Regions from separate parts of the Chryseobacterium sp. PCH239 genome, predicted to be linked through region 1. Evidence: riboswitches for the same ligand, from Rfam matches in the RefSeq annotation. Region 1 holds a riboswitch; each other region holds the start of a gene.
What was found. A riboswitch is a leader RNA that binds a small molecule or an ion and turns the genes downstream of it on or off. The one in region 1 is predicted to bind cobalamin.
Positions count from the first base shown of each region.

Region 2: another riboswitch for cobalamin. It lies ahead of KBP46_RS21305 (acyl-CoA thioesterase); the one in region 1 lies ahead of KBP46_RS12970 (TonB-dependent siderophore receptor).
Region 3: another riboswitch for cobalamin. It lies ahead of KBP46_RS20625 (TonB-dependent siderophore receptor); the one in region 1 lies ahead of KBP46_RS12970 (TonB-dependent siderophore receptor).

Region 1 is NZ_CP073027.1:2,780,960-2,788,196, reverse strand. Features, by position in the region: gene KBP46_RS13000 (SCO family protein) at 1-427, shown strand, start outside; gene KBP46_RS12995 (superoxide dismutase) at 618-1,292, shown strand; gene KBP46_RS12990 (hypothetical protein) at 1,297-1,665, shown strand; gene KBP46_RS12985 (MbnP family protein) at 1,866-2,696, shown strand; gene KBP46_RS12980 (cytochrome-c peroxidase) at 2,689-3,738, shown strand; gene KBP46_RS12975 (transporter) at 3,751-4,698, shown strand; cobalamin riboswitch at 4,790-4,975, shown strand; gene KBP46_RS12970 (TonB-dependent siderophore receptor) at 5,085-7,118, shown strand; gene KBP46_RS12965 (YncE family protein) at 7,115-7,237, shown strand, end outside.
Region 2 is NZ_CP073027.1:4,627,752-4,634,988, forward strand. Features, by position in the region: gene KBP46_RS21280 (PspC domain-containing protein) at 1-580, opposite strand, end outside; gene KBP46_RS21285 (PadR family transcriptional regulator) at 592-921, opposite strand; gene KBP46_RS21290 (hypothetical protein) at 1,437-2,138, shown strand; gene KBP46_RS21295 (HD family hydrolase) at 2,140-2,730, shown strand; gene KBP46_RS21300 (DUF4932 domain-containing protein) at 2,794-4,167, opposite strand; gene KBP46_RS21305 (acyl-CoA thioesterase) at 4,342-4,725, opposite strand; cobalamin riboswitch at 4,840-5,020, opposite strand; gene KBP46_RS21310 (hypothetical protein) at 5,055-5,855, opposite strand; gene KBP46_RS21315 (ATP-binding cassette domain-containing protein) at 5,886-6,548, opposite strand; gene KBP46_RS21320 (GEVED domain-containing protein) at 6,961-7,237, shown strand, end outside.
Region 3 is NZ_CP073027.1:4,471,205-4,478,441, forward strand. Features, by position in the region: gene KBP46_RS20610 (tetratricopeptide repeat protein) at 1-612, opposite strand, end outside; gene KBP46_RS20615 (AraC family transcriptional regulator) at 609-2,225, opposite strand; gene KBP46_RS20620 (T9SS type A sorting domain-containing protein) at 2,380-3,693, shown strand; cobalamin riboswitch at 3,831-4,009, shown strand; gene KBP46_RS20625 (TonB-dependent siderophore receptor) at 4,041-5,867, shown strand; gene KBP46_RS20630 (DUF5074 domain-containing protein) at 5,887-6,942, shown strand; gene KBP46_RS20635 (CCA tRNA nucleotidyltransferase) at 7,101-7,237, opposite strand, start outside.

The sequences.
Region 1 (7,237 bases):
TACCAATATGAAAGCGATTCAGAACCAGATTAATGATCCCAACTTCGGCATTATCTCCATCAGTATTGATCCGGAAAATGACACGCCTGAAGCTTTGAAAGAACATGCGCAAAGAATTGGTGCAAAATCTCCGAACTGGCATTTCCTGACCGGAGACCGTACCTATATTGGAAAACTTGCGGATCAGTTTAATATCTACGTAGGTGATAAAGAAGATGAAGGAGAAAGCCTGAACCACAGCGGAATGATTGCGCTGGTAGATCAGGAAGGAAATATCCGATGCAGATACAACAAGGAAAATATGCCTATTCTCTATTATTCAGGACTGAATTATGGAGATCCGGAAGGTAAAACACCTATGCTGACAGGAAAATATCACCCAGACAGAGAAATTCTTATTGAGGATATTAAAAAATTATTGAAATAGGGAAGGGGGGAAGCCGGATGTCTGAAACTGGAAGTTATTCCAGACTATGAAGCTCTAGCAGTTTTTTGAGATGGCTGTAAAAGGAAATAGAAGTTGAAGAAGTTAGGCTATAACATCAATTACTTCCAGCATCGATCACCCATCCTCCCACTTAAAAAGAAAACATTGTTCAACCATAAACAAAAAAATTATGAAGATTTTGAAAATAGCTGCTCTAACTGCAGTTTTCGCAGCCCAATTTACAATGGCTCAGTTTAAGCAGACGCCTCTTCCTTATGCTTATAATGCTTTGGAAGGAAATATTGATGCCCAAACGATGGAAATTCATTATTCAAAACACGGTGCAGCATATGCTGCTAACTTGAATAAAGCCATTGCTGGAACTCCACAGGAAAAAGAAACTTTGTTTCAGATTCTTTCCAATGTTTCAAAATTGCCTGCTGCAGTAAGAAATAATGCAGGAGGACACTACAACCACGAATTGTTCTGGACGGTCCTTACACCTCAGAAAAATACACAGCCTTCAGCAAAATTAGCAAAAGCTATCACTGAAACTTTCGGAAGTATGGATGCTTTTAAGGAAAAAATGTCTAAGGCAGGTGCAGACCGTTTTGGTTCAGGATGGGCCTGGCTTTCTGTAGGGAAAGATGGAAAACTGTTTGTTTCCTCTACTCCTAATCAGGACAATCCTTTGATGGATGTTGTAGAAGAAAAAGGAACTCCAATCTTCGGCATTGATGTATGGGAGCATGCTTATTATTTAAAATATCAGAATAAAAGAGCAGATTATCTTACCGCGATCTGGAATGTTACCAACTGGAAAGAAATCAGCAGAAGATATGATGAAGCGATAAGCAAGAAATAATCTGATGAAAATATTGTACAGCATACTTTTTACCTTCTATATGGTGCTAAGACCTTTAGTGCCCGTGGTAGAGTATGCTGTAAATTATGATTATATCGTTAAAGTTCTCTGTATCAATAAAACCAGGCCGGAGGTTCACTGTAACGGAAAATGTTACCTGAGTAAAGAGCTCGCCAAAGCCAATGATTCAGAATCTTCACCTTTTCAAAAAATAAAAAACTCAGGACAGAAAATTCTTGATACCTATATTCTTCCTGAAACTACAACGGTCAACACTACGGAAAGACGTCAGTTTTTCAGTTTCAATTTCACTTACGAAACAGCTTATTCTTTTCTGTTTCTTACCCATATTTTCAAACCACCGGTTTTTTAAGTTAAACTATCACTATTCAACCAAAAAAGTCACAAAAGCTTACTCAATTAAAAATCAAAGATTTTTAAAAAGTTTAAGTGCTCTTCTGAACATAATACGTATCACTTAATAAACTTAAGTGTAAGAACTTTTGTGCTTTTTGTGGTAAAAAAACAATGCTGTTACAGCCATTCAAATTAATTTAACTTAAAAAATCAACAATGAAAATTTCTCAATTTTTATCACTATTCTTTATTGCCTTTACTGTATTCTCTTTTACAGCCTGCGAAAGCAGCAGGGATGATGAGAACCCACAGGATACTACGCCTGGAAAACTTCAGATCAAATTTGAAAACGGATTTAACAATGTGGGAGATATCGTTCTAAATCAGACGGTTCAGACTTCTGCTAACGGACAGAAACATAACTTTTCTGCTTTGAAATACGTCATCAGTAATATCGCATTGATAGACGAGAACGGAAACGAATTTAAATACAACGAAAATAATCCTGACAAAGGTGCTTTTATCGTAGATCAGGCAGATGCGGTAGCCGGAATTGTTTATCTTAATCTGGATGGCGTTCCGAAAAACAATTACAAAAAAATAAGATTTGGATTAGGTGTGAGTCAAAAAGCGTATTTGCTGGGACAGGACGGACAGGCTGAATTCTGGACAAAAGCCAAGCAGAAGGGAATGTCCTGGTCATGGGCTGCCGGTTATGTATTTGTAAAACTGGAAGGGAAATACGGTACAGATTCTCCTTCAAAAGAATTTATGAATCACACAGGAAATATGGGAAATACTGCAGCCAACAATACACCTGATCTGTATTGCGAAATTACACTGAATCTTCCGACAACAGCAAGGGTAACGGCAAAAATTCGTCCTTCTGTCCATATTCTTGCAGACCTGAACCAATTTTTGAGCGGAGATAGGACACTTACACTTAGCACAGCCAATGATATGCTGATGGGTTCAAACCAGCACCTGGTAGATGTTACCAATAATCTTACAAAAATGTTTAAAGTAGACCACGTTCACAATGATTAATTTTTTTGTTAAAACGATACTGGTTCTGCTTGTATTTGTATTGAGTTGCATTTCATGTTCTGATGAGGTGATTCAGCCATTGGAAAAAGATGAAGCCTACAATCTTGAGTTTCCTTCTTATTTTCCGGAAATGACTTTTGATACATCCATTAATCCGGTGACCAAAAATGGAGTGGAGCTGGGACGAAAATTATTCTATGAAGGCAGACTTTCAAGAAATAATACCATTTCATGCGGTTTCTGCCATATACAGGAAAATGCTTTTACCCATCACGGTCATACGGTAAGCCATGGGGTAGACGACAGAATCGGAATCAGGAATGCACCGCCCATCCAGAATATGGCTTTTTTGAAAAGATATATGTGGGACGGAGTGATTCACAATCTGAATGAGCAGCCCATCAGCCCGATTACTGATGTGAATGAAATGGACAGCTCCATACCGGAAGCTATTTCGAAAATAAAAGATGATCAGAAGTATAAAAAACTGTTCAGAGAAGCTTATGGAGACGAAACCATTACCGGCGAAAGAATTTTAAAAGCATTATCACAGTTTATGGCTTCTTTAATTTCTGCAGATTCAAAATATGACCGGTTCAGACAGGGAAAAGAACAGTTGACTTCAATAGAATCCCAGGGAATGACATTATTCAATCAGAAATGTGCTTCCTGTCATAGCGGAGAGCTGTTTACGGATGAGAGTTTCAGAAATACCGGAATGTATTACAATACAGAATTCAAGGATGCAGGTAGATACAGAGTGAGCCTGAATCAGGTAGATTGGATGAAATTCCGTGTTCCGAGTCTGAGAAATGTAGAATATACCGCACCTTATATGCATGACGGAAGGTTTTATACATTAGATGCGGTACTCAATTTCTATTCGGATCAGGTGGAAGATAATGTTAATCTTGATCCACAGCTTAAACAGAATGGTCACATAGGAATTGCTATGAACAGCCAGGAAAAACAATCCATCATTGCGTTCCTGAAAACATTATCGGATAAAAGTTTTATATCCAATCCAAAATTTGCAGAATAATTTATAAAAAACATGAAGAAGATTATATTGATAGTAAGTTTGATCCTGTTGAATCAGTATCAGGCAAAAACCATCAGAGACAGTGCTTATGTTGCTCCCGAAGCGCTTAACAGATTCGATTTTGATGATGATTGTGATGCCTGTGGCTGTGCAGCAGGAAATGGATCTTCCGGCTTTGAATCTTTGCTGAATCCACAGTTTATCGGAATCAAATACTTTGCACAGCATTACAAAGCCAAGGAAAACTTATTTGTAAAAGACCTCACGCAGGATCAGTATTTCAATACGTTGCAGCTGTGGGGGAAGATTCCACTGACTAAAAAACTAAGTGTTTATGCAAGTCTGCCCTTCCATTTCCATGAAAAGAAAACGATGCAGGGAGATATCAGAATCAATGGAATAGGAGATTTAAACCTGATGGGAATTTACCAGCTGATGAGCTCTAAAGATAATTTCCATCATCTGAGCGGAGGTTTGGGCTTGAAAATTCCACTCGGGAAGTTTGATGAAAAAGGGGCATCCGGTGTCAACCCAAGCTTTCAGCTGGGAACCGGAAGCTGGGATTATCAGGCGGCTTTGAATTATAAGTTTCAGAAAAATAAAGTAGCCGTACTGGTTAATACAGATTACACCATTAAAACAGAGAACAGGAAAAATTACCGTTTTGGAAACCAATGGAACTATGCAGCAACAGGTTTTTATCAGGTTGCAGGAAATGAAAAATCTATATTCTCTGTAAAAACTGGAGTTCAGGGTGAAGTCTACGCCCAGAACAAACAGTTTGATGAGGCACTGCCGAATACTGCTGGTAGTGCTTTGTACGGAAAACTGGGATTTGAAGCCTCTTACAAAAAGCTGAGCCTGGGAAGTGAAATCATGCTTCCCATGTACACGCATCTGGCGGGAGGAGATATTGAAGCCAAATCGAGATTCAGTGTTTTCCTGAATATTGGCATTTAAAGCGAAACCCCCAATAAATGATGTTAAAGCTCCTTCGGGAGCTTTAATTGTTTATAAATCATGATTTTAGTTGGGGATTAGGAATAATTATTTATCTTTGCCGGAATTTGGTGAGCCGTAAAAAGCTCTTAAAAGGGAATCCGGTGAAAATCCGGGACAGACCCGCTGCTGTAAGCTCCGCACCAAAGTTTTTGAAGAATATATCCACTGTTTTTTAATGGGAAGGATTTCAAAAATGGAGTAAGTCAGAAGACCTGCCAGACAATAATCGTTTGACGCTTTCGTGGAATAAAGCTTAGGACATCAATGATTCTGTGCAGTGACAGCTGTGCTTTGTCGTTGTATTCTTATACCCCATTAGCGTCTTCATTACCCTAAATGAGCTAATGGCAGCAAAACTAATTACTTCTGCAATTCATAAAGCTGTTTTCACAATATTGGTGATTACATCTCAACTTTTATCTTCTCAAACCAAGAAGAAGGACAGTCTTCAGGAAGAGACGATTAAAGGAATTAATCTTTACAAAAAGAATTTTAAAGAAATCCTTCCGGCACAAACGCTGCAGGGAGAACAGCTGGAAAGACTAAACAGTCATTCCGTTGCAGATGCACTGCGGTATTTTTCAGGCGTTCAGATTAAAGATTACGGAGGATTGGGTGGTTTGAAAACCATCAACATCCGAAGCATGGGAAGCCAGCATGTAGGGGTTTTTTATGATGGAATTCAATTAGGAAATGCTCAAAACGGACTGGTGGATCTGGGAAGGTACTCTTTGGATGATCTGGAAGAAATATCGTTGTATAACGGACAGAAAAGTGAAATTTTTCAGCCAGCAAAGGACTTTGGCTCTTCTGGGTCTATCTATTTACAGCCTAAAACACCCGTATTTAAAGGAAATAGAAAAACCAATTTGGTGATAAGAGCAAAAAGTGCATCTATTGATCTCTTTAATCCTTCATTCCGATTGGAACAGAAAATTTCAGACAGGGTTTCTGCCAGTTTCAGTGGCGAATTTATGCAGAGTGACGGAATTTACAGATTTCGTTATGCCAAGAAATATCCTGATGGGCAACAAGCCTATGATACCATTGCAAAAAGACAGGACTCAGATATCAAAGCAAAACGTTTTGAAACTTCTCTCAACGGAACTTTAAATAACGGAAGTTGGAATATCCGTGGCTACGGTTATATTTCAAACCGCGGAATGCCGGCACCTATTGTTAACGGGCGCTTTGAAGGAAGAGGAGCGAGGCTTTCCGATGAGAATTATTTTGTACAGGCTAATCTGAGAAAAAAACTGTTCCCGAAATTTGAAACACAGCTTAAAGCAAAATTTGCTTACGATTACACCCATTTCATGGACACAGTTCGTTCGCAGTCTATTATTTATACCGATAATACCTACATCCAAAGGGAACTTTATCTTTCCTCTTCCAATATTTACTCAATCACTCCCAATTGGGATGTCAGCCTGAGTGGAGATTTTCAGTATAATAACCTGGATGCCAATCTGGATAATTTTTCTTATCCTACACGTTACACTACCTTGGTAGCATTGGCAACAACCTATCAGTGGAACAGATTCAAAATTTTGGGAAGCCTTTTAGGAACCTTTACTTTTGAAGAAGTAAGAAAAAATAAAAGACCGGGAGATGCCAGAGAGTGGACACCTGCGGTGTTTATGAGCTATCAGCCGGAAAAAATTCCGGAGATTACTCTAAGGGCTTTCTATAAAAGAATTTTCAGACTTCCGACCTTCAATGATTTGTATTATACCAATATCGGAAATACCTATCTGAAACCGGAATTCACCAATCAATATGATTTAGGATTTACTTATCAGAAGAATTATAACAACCGTTTCTTTAAAACATTTTATGCTAAAGTAGACGGTTACTACAATAAAGTACAGGATAAAATTGTGGCAGCTCCGAACGGAAGCATGTTCCGCTGGCTGATGATGAACCTTGGACTGGTTGAAATCATTGGTGCAGATGTGAATGTACAGACTGAAATGCAGCTTGGAAAAGTAACCCTCCGACCTTTGCTTTCCTACACCTATCAAAGCGCGAGAGATATAAGTGATCCGGAAGACACGTTTTATCGCAATCAGATTCCTTATACCCCATGGCATAGTGGATCTTTCAGTCTTATGGCAGATTATAAAGACTGGAGTTTCAATTACAGTGCAATGTACGTAGGAGAAAGATATGACGTGAATCAGGATAACATTCAATACAATTATGTGCAGCCCTGGTATACGCACGATTTGTCTGTTCAGAAAAAATTCAACTGGGCGAATCATCAGTTTAAAATAAGCCTTGAGATGAATAATATTTTCAATCAATACTATGATGTTGTCCTCAATTATCCGATGCCCGGAAGAAACTTTAAACTTATTCTAAACTTCACCCTATGAGAAAACTAAACTTTTATTTTTTATTTCTTGTATTAGCTTTTCTTACTTCATGCCGTACAGATGAAATTATTGTCCGTCAGGAAGTGGTAGAAGGGCTTCCTTCAGAAAATACAGCAATA
Region 2 (7,237 bases), 1.8 Mb from region 1:
GATTGTCGAAGTTCATAGGCTTTCCCTGCATTTTCAGGAAATCTGCTGCTGTTTCAGCTTTTGGAAGTACGATCCAAAGGATTACATATAAAAGGCCTATTAAAGAAGAGGAAATGGCTGCTGTAAAAATTCCTAGTATGAAGATTCCCAGCCAGATTGCTCTCATGGTAGTAATATCCATTCCTACATATTGAGCTAAACCTGCACAAACCCCTGCTACTTTTTGTTTTTCCGGATCACGGAACAGTTGTTTTTTATCGGTATAATTGGATCCGGAATATTCTTTTCTGGCAGATGTTTTTTCAGAAAAATAAGCTTCTTCCTGTTCTTCGATTTTTTCAGGGCTTCCGATTTGTGCGATTACCTTTTCTACATCGGTATCGTTAATCACTTCACGTTTTCCTAAAGAATCTTTGAAAATCTCCACCATTCTTATTTCTATGTCATGCATTACTTCATCAGCCTCAGAAGCATCCAGAGAGCTTCTCAGTGCATTCAGGTAATCGCTGAGCTTTATATATGCGTGTTCTTCTATGGTAAAAGAAAAACCTGCGAGTCCTATTGAGAGTGTCTTGTTCATAGCTTTGTTTTTTAATTTTGTTGGGTGATTTGGTTTACTGAGGCTGTCAGTTCATTCCATGTATTGAGTAGTTCATCCAGGAAAAGTTTTCCTTTTTCTGTGATCTGATAATATTTTCTGGGTGGTCCTCCTGTAGATTCTTCCCATCTGTAAGAGAGAAACTCTCCGTTTTTAAGTCTTGTAAGAAGAGGGTAGAGGGTCCCTTCCACTACATCCAGTTTTCCTTTTTTCAGTTCGTCAATAAGATCAGAAACATACATTTCACGGTTATTGATGAGACTTAGAATACAGAATTCCAGAATTCCTTTTCGCATTTGCGCTTTGGTATTTTCGGTATTCATCTTTGATAAGTTTTGTTAATTAGTTATATTTTTAGAAAAATGCCCCTAGCTAGTTGAGCCTATTCTAATTTTACATTACAAAGATATGTAAATAAAATGGTATTATGCAATACAAAGTAGTGAAATTTTTAAAATAAATTATTTAAAATATTGAAAATCAATTAAATAAATTTTGCCTTGAATTTTGCGTAAAATGAATTTTAACAGAAAATAGCTCAGAAATCTTTAATTTTTAAATAAAATTGATAGAAAAAATGATCTTTTATTAATTATTACCCATTACTCATTACAGATTACTCATGTCATAGCCCCGATAGCAGCGGTTACCCCACAGCAGCTATGGCTTTAGGCAGGAGCGAGGAGTATGAGCGGATAGCGGGAAACAGCTTCTTATCTATGAATACACTTTTATTGAAAGGGTAATTCTGACAGATAATGAGACCGGGATTTTGAGATCGCTATTATGATTCGTATTTTTGTTAGCAATAAAAACACCTAAATCATTTACTATTACCATGAATATTTTGAATAAGTACTGGCACTTATCGGCATTTCTTTTATTAGGTCCCTTATGTTTCGGGCAATATCAGTTTGAGGTTAAAAATGTATCAAAAAGTTATGATGCTGTCATCCATGTAGAAAATTGTTATGATGACAGATGCGGAGGAAAGGGAACGGTGGAATTGTTTGATCATAAAAACAGCAAAGTACAGACTTTTGTTTCAGAGGATCTGGTTTTGTATACAGAACAAGGTCAAAAACCGATCCAGGGGAAATTGATCCCCCTTTTAAAAGATCAGCGTGCCGTAATTATAGATGACTTTAATTTCGATGGAACGGAAGATGTTGCCATAAGGAACGGAAATATGGGAAATTATAGCGGGGCATCTTATGATGTATATGTCTTCAACAAGACAAGATTAGGGTTTGTAAAAAGTGATGAACTTACAGAGCTGGGTTCAAACGGTCTGGATATTTTTGATGTTGATGCCAAGCGTAAACGTCTAATTTCTTATGGAAAGTCCGGCTGCTGTGATATTTTTACATCAGAATATGTTGTAATTCCGAATAAAGGACTTGATAAAGTCTTTGAAAAAGAAGAGGATATGAGCATTGAAGGTAGTGTAAAAGTGACCACTAAAGAAAAGATAAATAATAAATGGATTACCAAAACAAAGGTATATCCGTCTGATCAATATAACAGAAATAAGAAGTAAGATGAAAATTCAGAAAGAGATCGATTTTATTCTGGCAGTAGATGCACTTAAAAATGTACAGCGAAGAAATTATAATGCAGACGATTCCCGGAGAGAGAATACAGCGGAACACTCATGGCAGATTATTATTCTGGCTCAGATCCTTTATCCGTATGCTAAAAACCGTGCAGATATTGATTTGTTAAGAGTGATAAGAATGCTTTCCATTCATGATCTTGTGGAGATTGAAGCCGGAGACACTTTTATTTTTGATGAAAAGGCAATGGTAGGAAAGTTCGAAAGAGAGAAAGCTTCTGCTCAGAAAATCTTTGGAATTCTGGATGAACCTTTACGTACAGAATTCTTTAATTTATGGCTTGAGTTTGAAGATGAGAAAACTCCGGATGCTATCTTTGCATGTGGAATTGACAGAATCATGCCGTTTATCTTAAATTCTCATACTTCCGGAAAAAGCTGGACTGAAGCTGGAGTGACAGAAAGACAAATTCGAAATATGCTTGAAAATGCAATCAGCAGAGCATCTGATGAAATGGGAGAGGCTTTTGAGCTTTTGCTGAACAGAAGTCTGGAAACAGAAAAAGTACTGAAATAATTGAAAAAAGAAGACCCTGCCCGCTTATTGGGCAGGGTCTTCTTATAGATCATCTGAAATGTTTTAAGAGGCTAGTAATAAGTAATTGTCGGGATTTAATAAAATTCCCTTCTTTGAATAAAATCCAGCCATACTGTTATGTACATAAAATCCCAGTACAAAATTTTTATAAGAAGTATCCAGGCTGAATTTCACTTCTTTCCCGTCTTTAGACCAGACCGGATTTTTAACGATAATGATGGTATTGCGGGTTTCTTTTCCATCAATGTATTCATATAATTTGAGCTGAAGAGTCTTTGTTTTTTTCATAGGCTGTGTGAATTGTACCACGATATTATTGAGATCAGTTTTCTCAAAGTCTTTATTATTGGAATTGACAACGGAAGGCTGGGAAATTTTGTTTCCTGTTTTCTTCGTCCACTTTAATAATGGAATATATAATTTTTCCAGATTCTTTTCCTTTTTATAAAGCTCTATAAGCTTCTCCGAGAATAAATTCTGAGCAATAAAACCGCGTCGGATATTCACTTTATGATAAATCGCTGAAAGACTGTCTGTTTTTTCTTCTGGAAATTTTTCGTTGATGAACAAATCGTAAACTGCCCATGTCATATATTCATTGAATGAATTTATTCCCGGGTATCCTGATTTTTTATCCCAATTCGTAAGGTTGAAGCTTTCCGTTATCTCCTTTGAGTACTGATCTGAAATAGGATTTACATACCCATGATCGATTTCTGAAAATACGGTGTGATTATCAAGAATCCTTCTTGCGAGGTTACCTTTTAAATTTCCAAGGATAAGATCTTCTCCGATATTTGGAAAGTCTACAGTTAAGGAGCTATTGATATCCCTGTGGCAATTCTGTCCGCCTACCAAAGGAGATATGGCAATAATGTATTTCTTATCTGTTTCATTGGCTGGTCTTTTTGCTATTTTATCCAAAAAAGTATAAGTATCATTGATGTAATAATACTCTTTGTAATTGGCAATTAAAGTATTGTAAAACGACTGATGATTTTTATAAAAGGTTCTGTAATTTGATTTCTTTACAAAGTCATTGATGAGCTCCAGATTTTCATCTACTTCTTTAGGACCAAAGGAATTGAAAGGAAAATCTCTTTTAAGTAAGCCTTTTTCATCAAAAGAAAATGCATAGAAATCAGTTCGGAAGCCTAAGAATTTTTTCCAATCTTTTCTTGAATAATTTACTTTTTTTAGTAAAGGATGATCTTTTACAGGCTCAAAATACGTGATGATTTCATCATAATACGGTGGGATTTTCTGTACGTCATAAGGATCTGTTCTGCCATATTCAGTGAGGGCCAGAATAATATTTCCTAATTCGTAACTTTCTGAAAGTTCAATTTTAACGTCTTTTTGTGCTCTTAATGTAATGGATAGGATAAGGGTAATGATTACAATAATCTTTTTCATGAAATATCGGTTCTTCTATAGTTTTTAGTGACAGCAATGTAAAAATAATTTTTTTGCCATGCTAAAAGTAAATAAAAAAACAAATGAAGTCCAATCATTCTTTGGTTGAGATATACTATGTTGTGTTGAATGGAAAAGTTTCGGGCGGCCTCTGGCCGCCCGAAACTTTATTGTTTATAGTATTTGGATTGGTTTCTTGAATTCGTCAATCGCTACAAAAGTAAAATCACCAATAATTGCTTTTTCTCTTTCATAGGAATACATCTGCTCGGTGTAAATTTCAACGTTTACTTTCATACTGGTTTTTCCCACGTATGAAACTTTCCCGATCAGCTCAACGATGGTTCCGGCAGGAATAGGTTTTTTAAAATCGATCTTGTCACTGCTTACCGTTACCACTCTTTTTCTGGCAAAACGGGTTGCTGTGATAAAAGCTACCTCATCCATCAGCTGCATCGCCGTACCTCCAAAAAGGGTATCATAGTGATTGGTTGTGTTAGGGAAAACCGCTTTAAAGATTCTGGTTTCGGATGCTTCAATTCTTTCTTCTGTAGTCATATATCATTATTAATTAAAGCGATAGGAAATGATTGGAAACAACAGAATAATAACAGGAACTTATAGAATTCCTGAAACAATCCATCAGATCAATACAACTTCAAATCGCGAAAGTTACATGTTTAAGAAAAAGGCAGGTCTCCTGACTTGTAACATCATTTATCTCCTTCCCATGCCTCGCACAGTGGATCTTTGATAAAGACTTCAGTTACTTACAGTTGCGCGACAGTCCGTGATTTTCACACGGTTCCCTTTTAATCTGCAGTGATGCAGAACCAATTTCTGTGATGAATAAGCGTAAAAACTTTTCGAATGCAAAAATAATGAATTTATTCCGGATTATGGTAAATAATCTGGCTGATTACTCTTCCTTTCTTAATCGTCCAGAGAGTAGTGTATCTGTTTTCTCCTGAACCGTTTATCATATAAAGAAAAATATTATCGTTGTCAAGTGAGGTTACTCCAACGTTTTCAAAATCCATGGTAGGCTGGAACATATTTTTGATGGCTTCTCTTACAAAAACAGATCCTCTTCCGGGTTGCTGTACTCTGATGGATTTGATTTCGGTCATACCTTCCGGAAGGTCATTTCCAATTCCCCATGGTTTTACTTTATCAATCGTAAGAATTTTTCCTTCGGCATCTTTTTCCTTTTTACGGTATCCTGCATTGGAAGGATAAATATCAATCACCACTTTGCTTCTTTGGGCAGTAGGAATCTTAGGATCAGAATTGTCAGTAAAAATAAGAGATCTTCCGTTTTTAGATTTAGATGGAGTGTAGGCAGGAAGCTGGTCTACATAAGCAATACGCCCTTTATTTACCATTCCTTCTTTATCCAGAGTTTCATACCGTACAAAAGGTTTGTCGTCATCCTGTTTCTCCGGATATTTGATCCAGATCCATTCTGTTTCTCCGGGAGCAGGTTTTACATAAACAAATACATCTCCTTTACGCATACGGATCTTGTCTACAATTTTTCGGTAATCGTCTTTATGTACACGTACGTTGGCATATCCTTCTTCAGCTTTTACAACTCCAAAAGGAACTTTAGTCTGCCCTTTTACAAAAGCAATAGATAAAATACTGAAAGCGGATAAATAGAATGCTTTGTTTATGAAAGTCATCATGAAAATTTTTTGATCCCTCAAATATATAAATTAAATGCTTTTCGGAAGATAATTATACCGCTGCAGTTCTTTTAAATCTTGTATTTGTTTTAGATAACCTTCACGCAGAAGAAATATTTGGTGTGAAATATCAAGAACTTCCTGATAATTATGATCAGAAATAATGAATCCCTTATACGCAGACTGTTCAATGATGGCAGCTTTCAATGCTACAGAAATTTTCGGAGAAAGACTATGGAAGGGTTCGTCCAGTAAAACAAAATCAGCTTCAGAATAAATTATCATTAAAGCTTCAATGACTCTCTGCTCACCTCTGGAAAGATCTTTAGGTTTTTCCGACAAAAAAGGACGGATCAGATCTGAAGTCAATAACAGATCTGTATTTTTTTTATTGCAAAAAAGAGGAATTAAGGTTTTAATGGTATTGTACTTCGGTAAGAAAATATCCTGTGGCAGATAAGCAATTCTGTTTTTTCTATCGGAAAGGCTTTTCAGAATTTTGTCATTGTATCTTATGAACTGGGTATCACTACTGACAGTTCCAAAAATAATTTTTAATAATGTTGATTTGCCAACACCATTTCTGCCCAGAATTCCAATAATCTGCCCGGTTTCACATCCTAAATAAATATCCCGAAGGATATTATTATCTTTAAAAGACTTGGTTATGCTGTCAATATGAAGCTTGCTCATAAAATTCCTGTTATTATTTTGACAATCACACAGACAGCTACCGTGAATCCCCAAAGGAAACCTCTGGAAAACCCTAAATTGGCATAAAAGTAATATTCATTTTTAAACCGGAGTTCATATATAAAATAATGAAGAACAGGAGATATTAAAAGAAAACTCAATCCAAAGTTCTCAATATTGAAAGAGGATAAACAAGAAGCTAATAAAGAAAATATCAAGGTGGGAATTATTATTTTTTTATAAAAAATCCAGAGAGTAGAAATACTTTTGAACATATATTAAAGCATAGAGTTTCTGTGTGTTTTACACTTTATTGTCAAAAATATTAAAAAATACAATGCTATATGGAGAAAGTATAAGCTATATTTGAAAAAATACCCTATTTTTCAAAGAAATTTTAAAACTGATAAACATGACCAAAAAACTACTTTTTGTATTCTCTTTTATATTGGGAATTTCAAGCCTTCAGGCAACCCACAAAATAGAAGAAGAACCTCAATCTTTATTGTACTGTGATACCAATGCTCCAACAGGAGTTCAGATGTCGAATATAACACTTACTTCTGGAACAGTTACCTGGACTGCAGATCCTAATAGTCCGGATAATATGATAAGATATAGAATACCAGGAACAACTTTCTGGATGACGGGTACACCCGTATCGGGTCAAAACTCTTTCACAATTACAG
Region 3 (7,237 bases), 1.7 Mb from region 1:
ATTAAGGTTCAGATAACAGTACCCAATATTGTAGTATACCACACTCATATTGGAGTAAGTGGTTTTCTTTATGGGAACCTTTTCATAATTTCGTATAGAAATCAGGAATTTTTCCAGAGCAATTTCTGAATTAGACTGACTTTTATATACCATTCCTCTTATTGCGTAGCTTGCAGCCGTTTCAATATATTTCTCCGGATTTTTTTCAGGAATTTTTGCAATATACTGTTCTGCCTCATTCAGTGTTTCTAAGCATTTGTTGAAAAGTTCCATTTGCTGATATTGGATCGCCACTGAGATGAGAACACCTGCCTGGCTTCTGGCATCATTGGTTTTCTGAGACAGTTCTTTTGCTTTTAAAATATATTGTAAAGACTCTTCAAAATTTCTTTTAGCAATATTGGCTGTTGAAAGCAGCATATAAAGATTAATGGAAGTTTTGATATCATGAGATTTTTTTAATAATTGTTCTCCGATTGTGATGGTATTATCGGGGTTGTCGTAAATTTCAAGTTTGGCCTTTCTTAGTAAGATACTATCAGGTGTCTTTTGTGCCTTCATACCATTACAAAAGGCAACTAGCAACACTATTATTTTAAAAATTAATTTCATAAGGCTTTTGTTTTACTGATTTCCTGAATATAGGCATTGGGAGACATTCCGGTAACAGATTTGAAAACAGTAGTGAATGCACTGTGTGATGAGAATCCTGAATATTCTGCCAGATAACTTACTTTATAATTAAGAAAAGTAGAATCAGTTCTTAATAACTGTACAATATGATTGATTCTAAGCTTGTTAATATATCCGTTGAAGTTTTTTTCCTTATTATTAATAATTTCTGAAAGGTATTTTGTATTGATTTCCATTTGAGAGGAAAGCAGAGACAGAGACATGTTTTTATTCAGAAACCGGTCGGATTTTTCAAATTCTTCCAGCTTTTGGAGAATTTCATCTTCTTTTTCCCTGGATATTTTTGTTGTGCCAGGATCTTTTGTCGCTGGAGTTGTTTTGTGTAAAATGATGGGTTGAGATTTTTGACTGATCTGTTTTTCAAAGAAATCAAACTGTTTTTTTAAGTCTTTATTTTTACTTTTTATGAGTAAAAAATAAGTAAGCAAAACCAGAATGATCAAAGATAAAATCAGGATTAGAAACCAGAAAGATCTTAGAAGCAGATGTTTCTGAAATTCAATATTTTTATTTTGATTGGTTTCCACAAGCTTCACAAGGTATCGTATTCCTTCTTTTGAGCTGGAATCTGTTTTTGTTTTTACATCATTGTAAAGTTTATTGTACTGATGGTATTTTGCATCATTATGTAGTGCGTAGTAATTACGGGAAAGTGATTCGTAGATTTTAATTTTTAAATTATTAAAAGGAAGATTTTCAATCAATTGAAGACCTGCTTCCAGTTTTTCAATAGCTGTTGCATAATCTTGTCTCAGAAAATAATATTGGGAGAGGTTTTCATAGGCCAGAGCTAAAAGAAAAGGTTGGTTTTTCTGATGTTCAAGATCTGTAATAATACTGTCTATAAGGGTTTTATATTCAGGTAGTTTATTTAGTTTCAGCAGATAGGAAGATCTGAAAATTCTGTTTTCAATTGTTAAAATTCTATTCTCTTCATTATAATCGCCAAGGTATTGATTACTCTGATCTAGAATTTTTAAGGCTTCAGGATAGTTTCTGTTGATTCCCGAGTTCAATGCCTGAAGCTGATATAATTTTGAAGTGGTAATTCTTAATGCCGGACTATTGCTTTTAAGAAGCTTCTGATCAGACAAGAGATGAGAAATAATTCTTTTCGATTGATTGTACAAACCCAGATTCTGATACTGATCGGCAAGGTTATAATCACTGAAGACCTGCATACAATAAGAAAGATCGTTTTTCTGATCAGGCTCTTCTTTTTGAGCGAAAATATTGACAGATTGTACATATTCCCCCTTCATGGCAAAAGCTTGTGAAATAATATTTTGAAGTACAATTTTGTGTTCCGCGTTTTGATCACTCACAAGAATTCCCTGGGTATAACTTATGCATTCGTCAGGATTCTGATATAATTTCAGAAATGCTTTATCTGCTAACATATTGAAGTCCGGACCGGACTGCCCTTTGGTGGTAAGGGAGCAGAAAATAAAAATAAACAGTAAAGTTTGAAATAATTTTTGTCTCGTTAATTTGCTTTTTGTGTTTTTTTGAATAATTCTGGTAAAATCCATATTCAAAATATTGTTTTGTATCTATTTAGTTATCAGTCTTGTAAATAATAAGTTCTTTTAAAATTCACGAATTATGAAAGCCAATTTCTTTTGGCAAGGTGAATATTGTATTAATATTGTTTTCACCAATTCGAAACGCTAAATATAATAAAATATGAAAAATTTTTACAAAGTATCAATGAAAATGTTGACAGCTTGTCTTTTTCTGAAATTTGGTTTTGCAGAAGCTCAGCTTACGGTAATAGGTTTGGGAAATTATAATGTAGGGGCAGTCTCTGACAATGGAGTGGTAAGCATGCATACAAGCGCAGGAGGAATATATAAATGGAATGCAGCAGGAGGACTTGTACAGATAGGTTCTATATCAAACGGTTATCCGGCAGCGGGTAGAACTGTTGTTTCGAATGACGGAACCAAAATTTCGTCCTCTATAACAAATGCAGCAACGGGATTTAATGAAATATCAACCTATGATGTAGCTACTTCGACCTGGGTAAACAGAGGCGGGCTTGTTCCTACAGGATGGGACGGTAGTGTAAGTTCAACCTGGGGGATGACTACCAATGGAAGCACGATTGTAGGTTTAGGTTTTCTTACTGCTGCAAACGCACATGCTGTGAAATGGGATGAAGTAAACGGAATGGTAGATCTGGGAAGTATCGTTGCAGGACGCAGCTCCAGAGCAAACGCAATCAATGCGGCAGGAACAGTAATTGTAGGTTGGCAGGATGAGCCAAACGGAACAAGAAGTGGGGCTAAATGGCAGGATGGAGTAGAAACTTTTATTACTGATAATAATGGAAATAATGTAGGGGAAGCAGGAGGAATTTCTGCAGATGGAAATACAATCATAGGCTCAGCAAATCCTAATCCCTATGTCTGGAATGCTGCAAGCGGACTTACTTACATAACGCATCCTAATGCTTCTTTCAGCTTCAAAGGAGGAGCAACAGGAATTTCTGCGGATGGAAAAAAAGTAATTGGGTATTATAGAGCATTTGGAGCACCTCCTATGTCAGGGGAAGGTTTTATCTGGACTTCTGCTACCGGAAGGATCAATCTGAATGATTATGCAGCCTCTTTGGGAATTGCAACGAATGGAGTAACCATGGGGCTTCCCTTGGCCATTTCACAGGACGGAAAGAAAATTGCCGGATCAGGGACGAATGCTTCAGGGCAGATGATCGCTTTTTATCTGGATACTTCTCAATTTTTATCGGTGAATGATGCAGTGAAAGAGAAAAATAATATGGGTGTCTATCCTAATCCTGTGACTGATATTCTATATTTTAAAGGAACAGGAAAAATAGAGAAAGCCGAAATTTATAATATGGTGGGACAAAAGGTAAAATCATTTGATTCGGTAGAAGGGCAGATTGATGTTTCATCCCTGTCAAAAGGAGATTATATTTTGCAATACTCTATGAAGGGAGGAAAACAAGAGACTTATAAATTCATTAAAAAATAACATATATAAATAGTAAAGTAGTGGGATGAATGGCTGTTTTCAATATTGAAAGCGGCCGTTCTTTTTTGTGTATATAGCAAAAGGATAGCATGTTTTGTATAGAAAAGTCTGGTTTTTGGTGAATACATATAAAAAACTATCTTTGCAAAAATTTTGGTTTCCAGTATTTTGGAATGAAAAGGGAATCGGGTGTAACTCCCGGACTGTCCCCGCAACTGTAAATCGCAACTCAAGTTTCTGCAAAAAACCACTGTTTAATAACGGGAAGGTGCAGAATGCGAAAGTCAGGAGACCTGCCGGAATTATAATTAAAAAACATATTGCTTTCGGAGGAAAAGTAAAAAAGTATGGATATAAAAAGATCTTTAGTACTGCTTTTTTCATCTTATGGCTGTTTTCTTTTTGCACAAGAGAAAGCCATCGATACTGTTTATGTCTTCGACAATCAGATGAATAGGGTGAAACTTTTTCATCCCGTAAAAATAATTTCGGCAGAAGATGCTGAGAAAAACTCCAGTAATCTTTCTGAACTTCTGAGATTTCAGTCACAGGTTTTTATCAAAGAAAATGGCCGTGGTGCCGTTTCTTCACCTTCTTTCAGGGGAACTACCGCTCAGCAGACTGCTTTTGTGTGGAATGGAATTAATATCAATTCTAATTTTCTGGGACAGGGAGATATTAATAATATTGCTTTGTTCGGCTATGATCAGATTGGTATAAAAGCTGGTGGTGGAAGTGTAGTATATGGGAGTGGTGCCATCGGGGGAAGTATTCACCTGAATAATACCCTGGATTTTAATAAAGGCTTCCATGGTTCTTTATTTTCTGAAGTGGCTTCTTTTAATACCTATAATAACTTTATAAAAGGTTCTTACAGCAATGATAAGTTCAGTTTTAAGGCTTCTGGAAATTATTCTGTAAGTGAAAATGATTATAAGGTAAGTGACCTGAACTATATCAACAGAAACGGAAGTTATTACAATACAACGTTCAATGTAGGAGCATCCTATAAAATCACAAACGATCATAAAATTTCGTGGCAGAGCCAGTTTTTTGATTCTTCACAACGCTTTCCTGTATATGAAGAAACGGGAACAAAAACGAAATATAAAACTCAAAGTGTAAGAAGCCTTCTTTCCTGGGACTGGAACAAAACAAAGTTCAGTAATTCCCTTAAAGCAGCTTATACGGAAGAGAATTTTCAATTTTTTGGTTCGTTAAATCAGCCTAAATCAAGTAGTGGAACCGGGAAAAATTATATCTTTAAAAATGACTTTAATTATTTCCTGAATTCAAAGTGGAATTTTAATATCATAGGAGAGTTTCAGGTTAATAAAGGAGAAGGATACCAAAACGGAATATCCAGCGTCAGCAGAAATATTGGTTCTGTTTCAGGATTGTTAAGATATTTTGCAACAAAAGATCTGCGTTTTGAGGGTGGATTCAAGAAAGATTTTGTGGAAGATGTGAAGTCACCGTTGATGTATTCGTTCTCCGGAAAATGGAGTGCAGCAAAATGGTATGATGTAAGCCTTAATGTATCAAAAAACTTCAGATTTCCATCCTTTAATGATATTTATTATGAACCGGGAGGAAATAAAGACCTGAGACCGGAAACCTCTACCCAGCTCGATATGACGAATGTGTTCAAAGCAGGAGATTTCAGACTTACTTTGTCTCCATACTATATGAACATCACAGATCTTATTGCATGGCTTCCAACGGCTAAAGGATACTGGCAGGCATTCAATGTCAATAAAGTTGAATCCTATGGATTAGAATCCCAACTGTCCTTTAGCAAACAATGGGGTAATCATAAAATCCGGGCCAATGCTGGATACTATTATGCAAAGTCTATTGATAAAGAAACGAAAATGCAGAGACCTTACGTTCCTATGCACAGAGGAAATGCCAATATAGATTATGAATATGGTTTCTTTAAACTTTTCGCACAGGGGCAGCTGAATGGCGTTACGTATACTACAAGTGACGAAAAAAGGTCAGATGCCATAGATCCTTATTTTCTTTTAAATATGGGAATCTCTGCAACTTTAGCCAAAAAATATACCTTAGGGTTCAAAGTGAATAATCTAACCAATACATACTACAAAACGGTTTCTTTCTATCCTTTACCCAAAAGAAATTATAGTGTGTATGCAGCAATAAATTTTTAAAAATTAAAATTGATTAAATATGAAAATAACTAAACTTTTAACTGTATTATTTGCAGTAGTGTTATTGTTTAACATTTCTTCATGTTCAAGTAGTTCTGACGAGATTGAAGTTTCTCCAATCACTTATCAGAACGGATATTTTATCTCTAATGAAGGAAACTATAACAGTCAGGGAGCTAAGGTAACATTTGTGACAAGAAATTTAAGCCTGAAGCAAGACGATGTATATGGTTATAACAACAACAAAGAGATTCTTGGTGATGTTCTTCAGACGATTGGTCTTAACGAAAACAAAGCTTATCTTGTATTGAATAACTCTAATAAAATTGTAGTAGTAGACCGTTATACATTCAAAAAGTTAGGAGTAATTACAGATCAGCTTGATAACCCAAGAGGAATTACTTTTGCTAACAACTTCATCTATGTTGCTAATACCAACTTTACTGCACATACTCAAAGTATAACGAAATATAAAGCTTCTGACTATTCATTTGTAAGTAAAATCAATATGACTGAAGTTTCTGATAAAACAGTAGAGGCAGGAGGAAATGTTTTTGTACAGAATGCTTCATCAGGGTACGGAAATAAGATTACTTATATCAATACTTCTAACGATGCTAAAACTGAAATTACCGTTCCAAATGGTCAGATTGGAAATACAGTATCATACAAATCTAATGTTTATACAATTTCTTCAACAGCTACAGATTCTTATATCTATAAAATTTCAAGTACCGGAGCGCTTACACCGGTAATTACGTTGACAGGAATTCCTAATGCTACGAACCTTCAGATTGATAACGATAAAATCTACTTCAGCTCTGCCAATAAAGTATATACAACGAGTTTGGCTATACCTGTAATTCCTGCAACTCCATTATTAACAGCTGCAGATGGCGGTCCTTACTTTACACTGTATGGATTTAATGTTATTGATGGAAGGATTTTTGCATCAGACGTTAAGCAGTTCACACAGGATAGTGAAATGGTAGTATATTCAGCAGTTACAGGTGCTCAGATCAGTTCTTTTAAAACAGGAGGTATCGGTGCTAGTGGAACATACCTGAATCCATAATGTGTGATAACATATAAAGAAATAATTTTTTATTTTTTCATCATTTGTGTTTTTTTCCGGCCGGTTTCGAAGAAACCGGCCGGCTTTGTTTCCCTAGGGAAACAAAAAAAACTGCGGGATGGAACATCCCGCAGGTTTTATATTTTATATCAGTTGAATTATAGGGTTAACCCGAGTTTTTCAGCCTCAGCAATCACAAATTTTGTTGCTTCTTCTTTTTCATTAGGAATTTCACCCTCAAGAATAGCCTCTTTTACCTTCTCTTTTAGAATTCCGATTTCACGGCCTGGCTTAA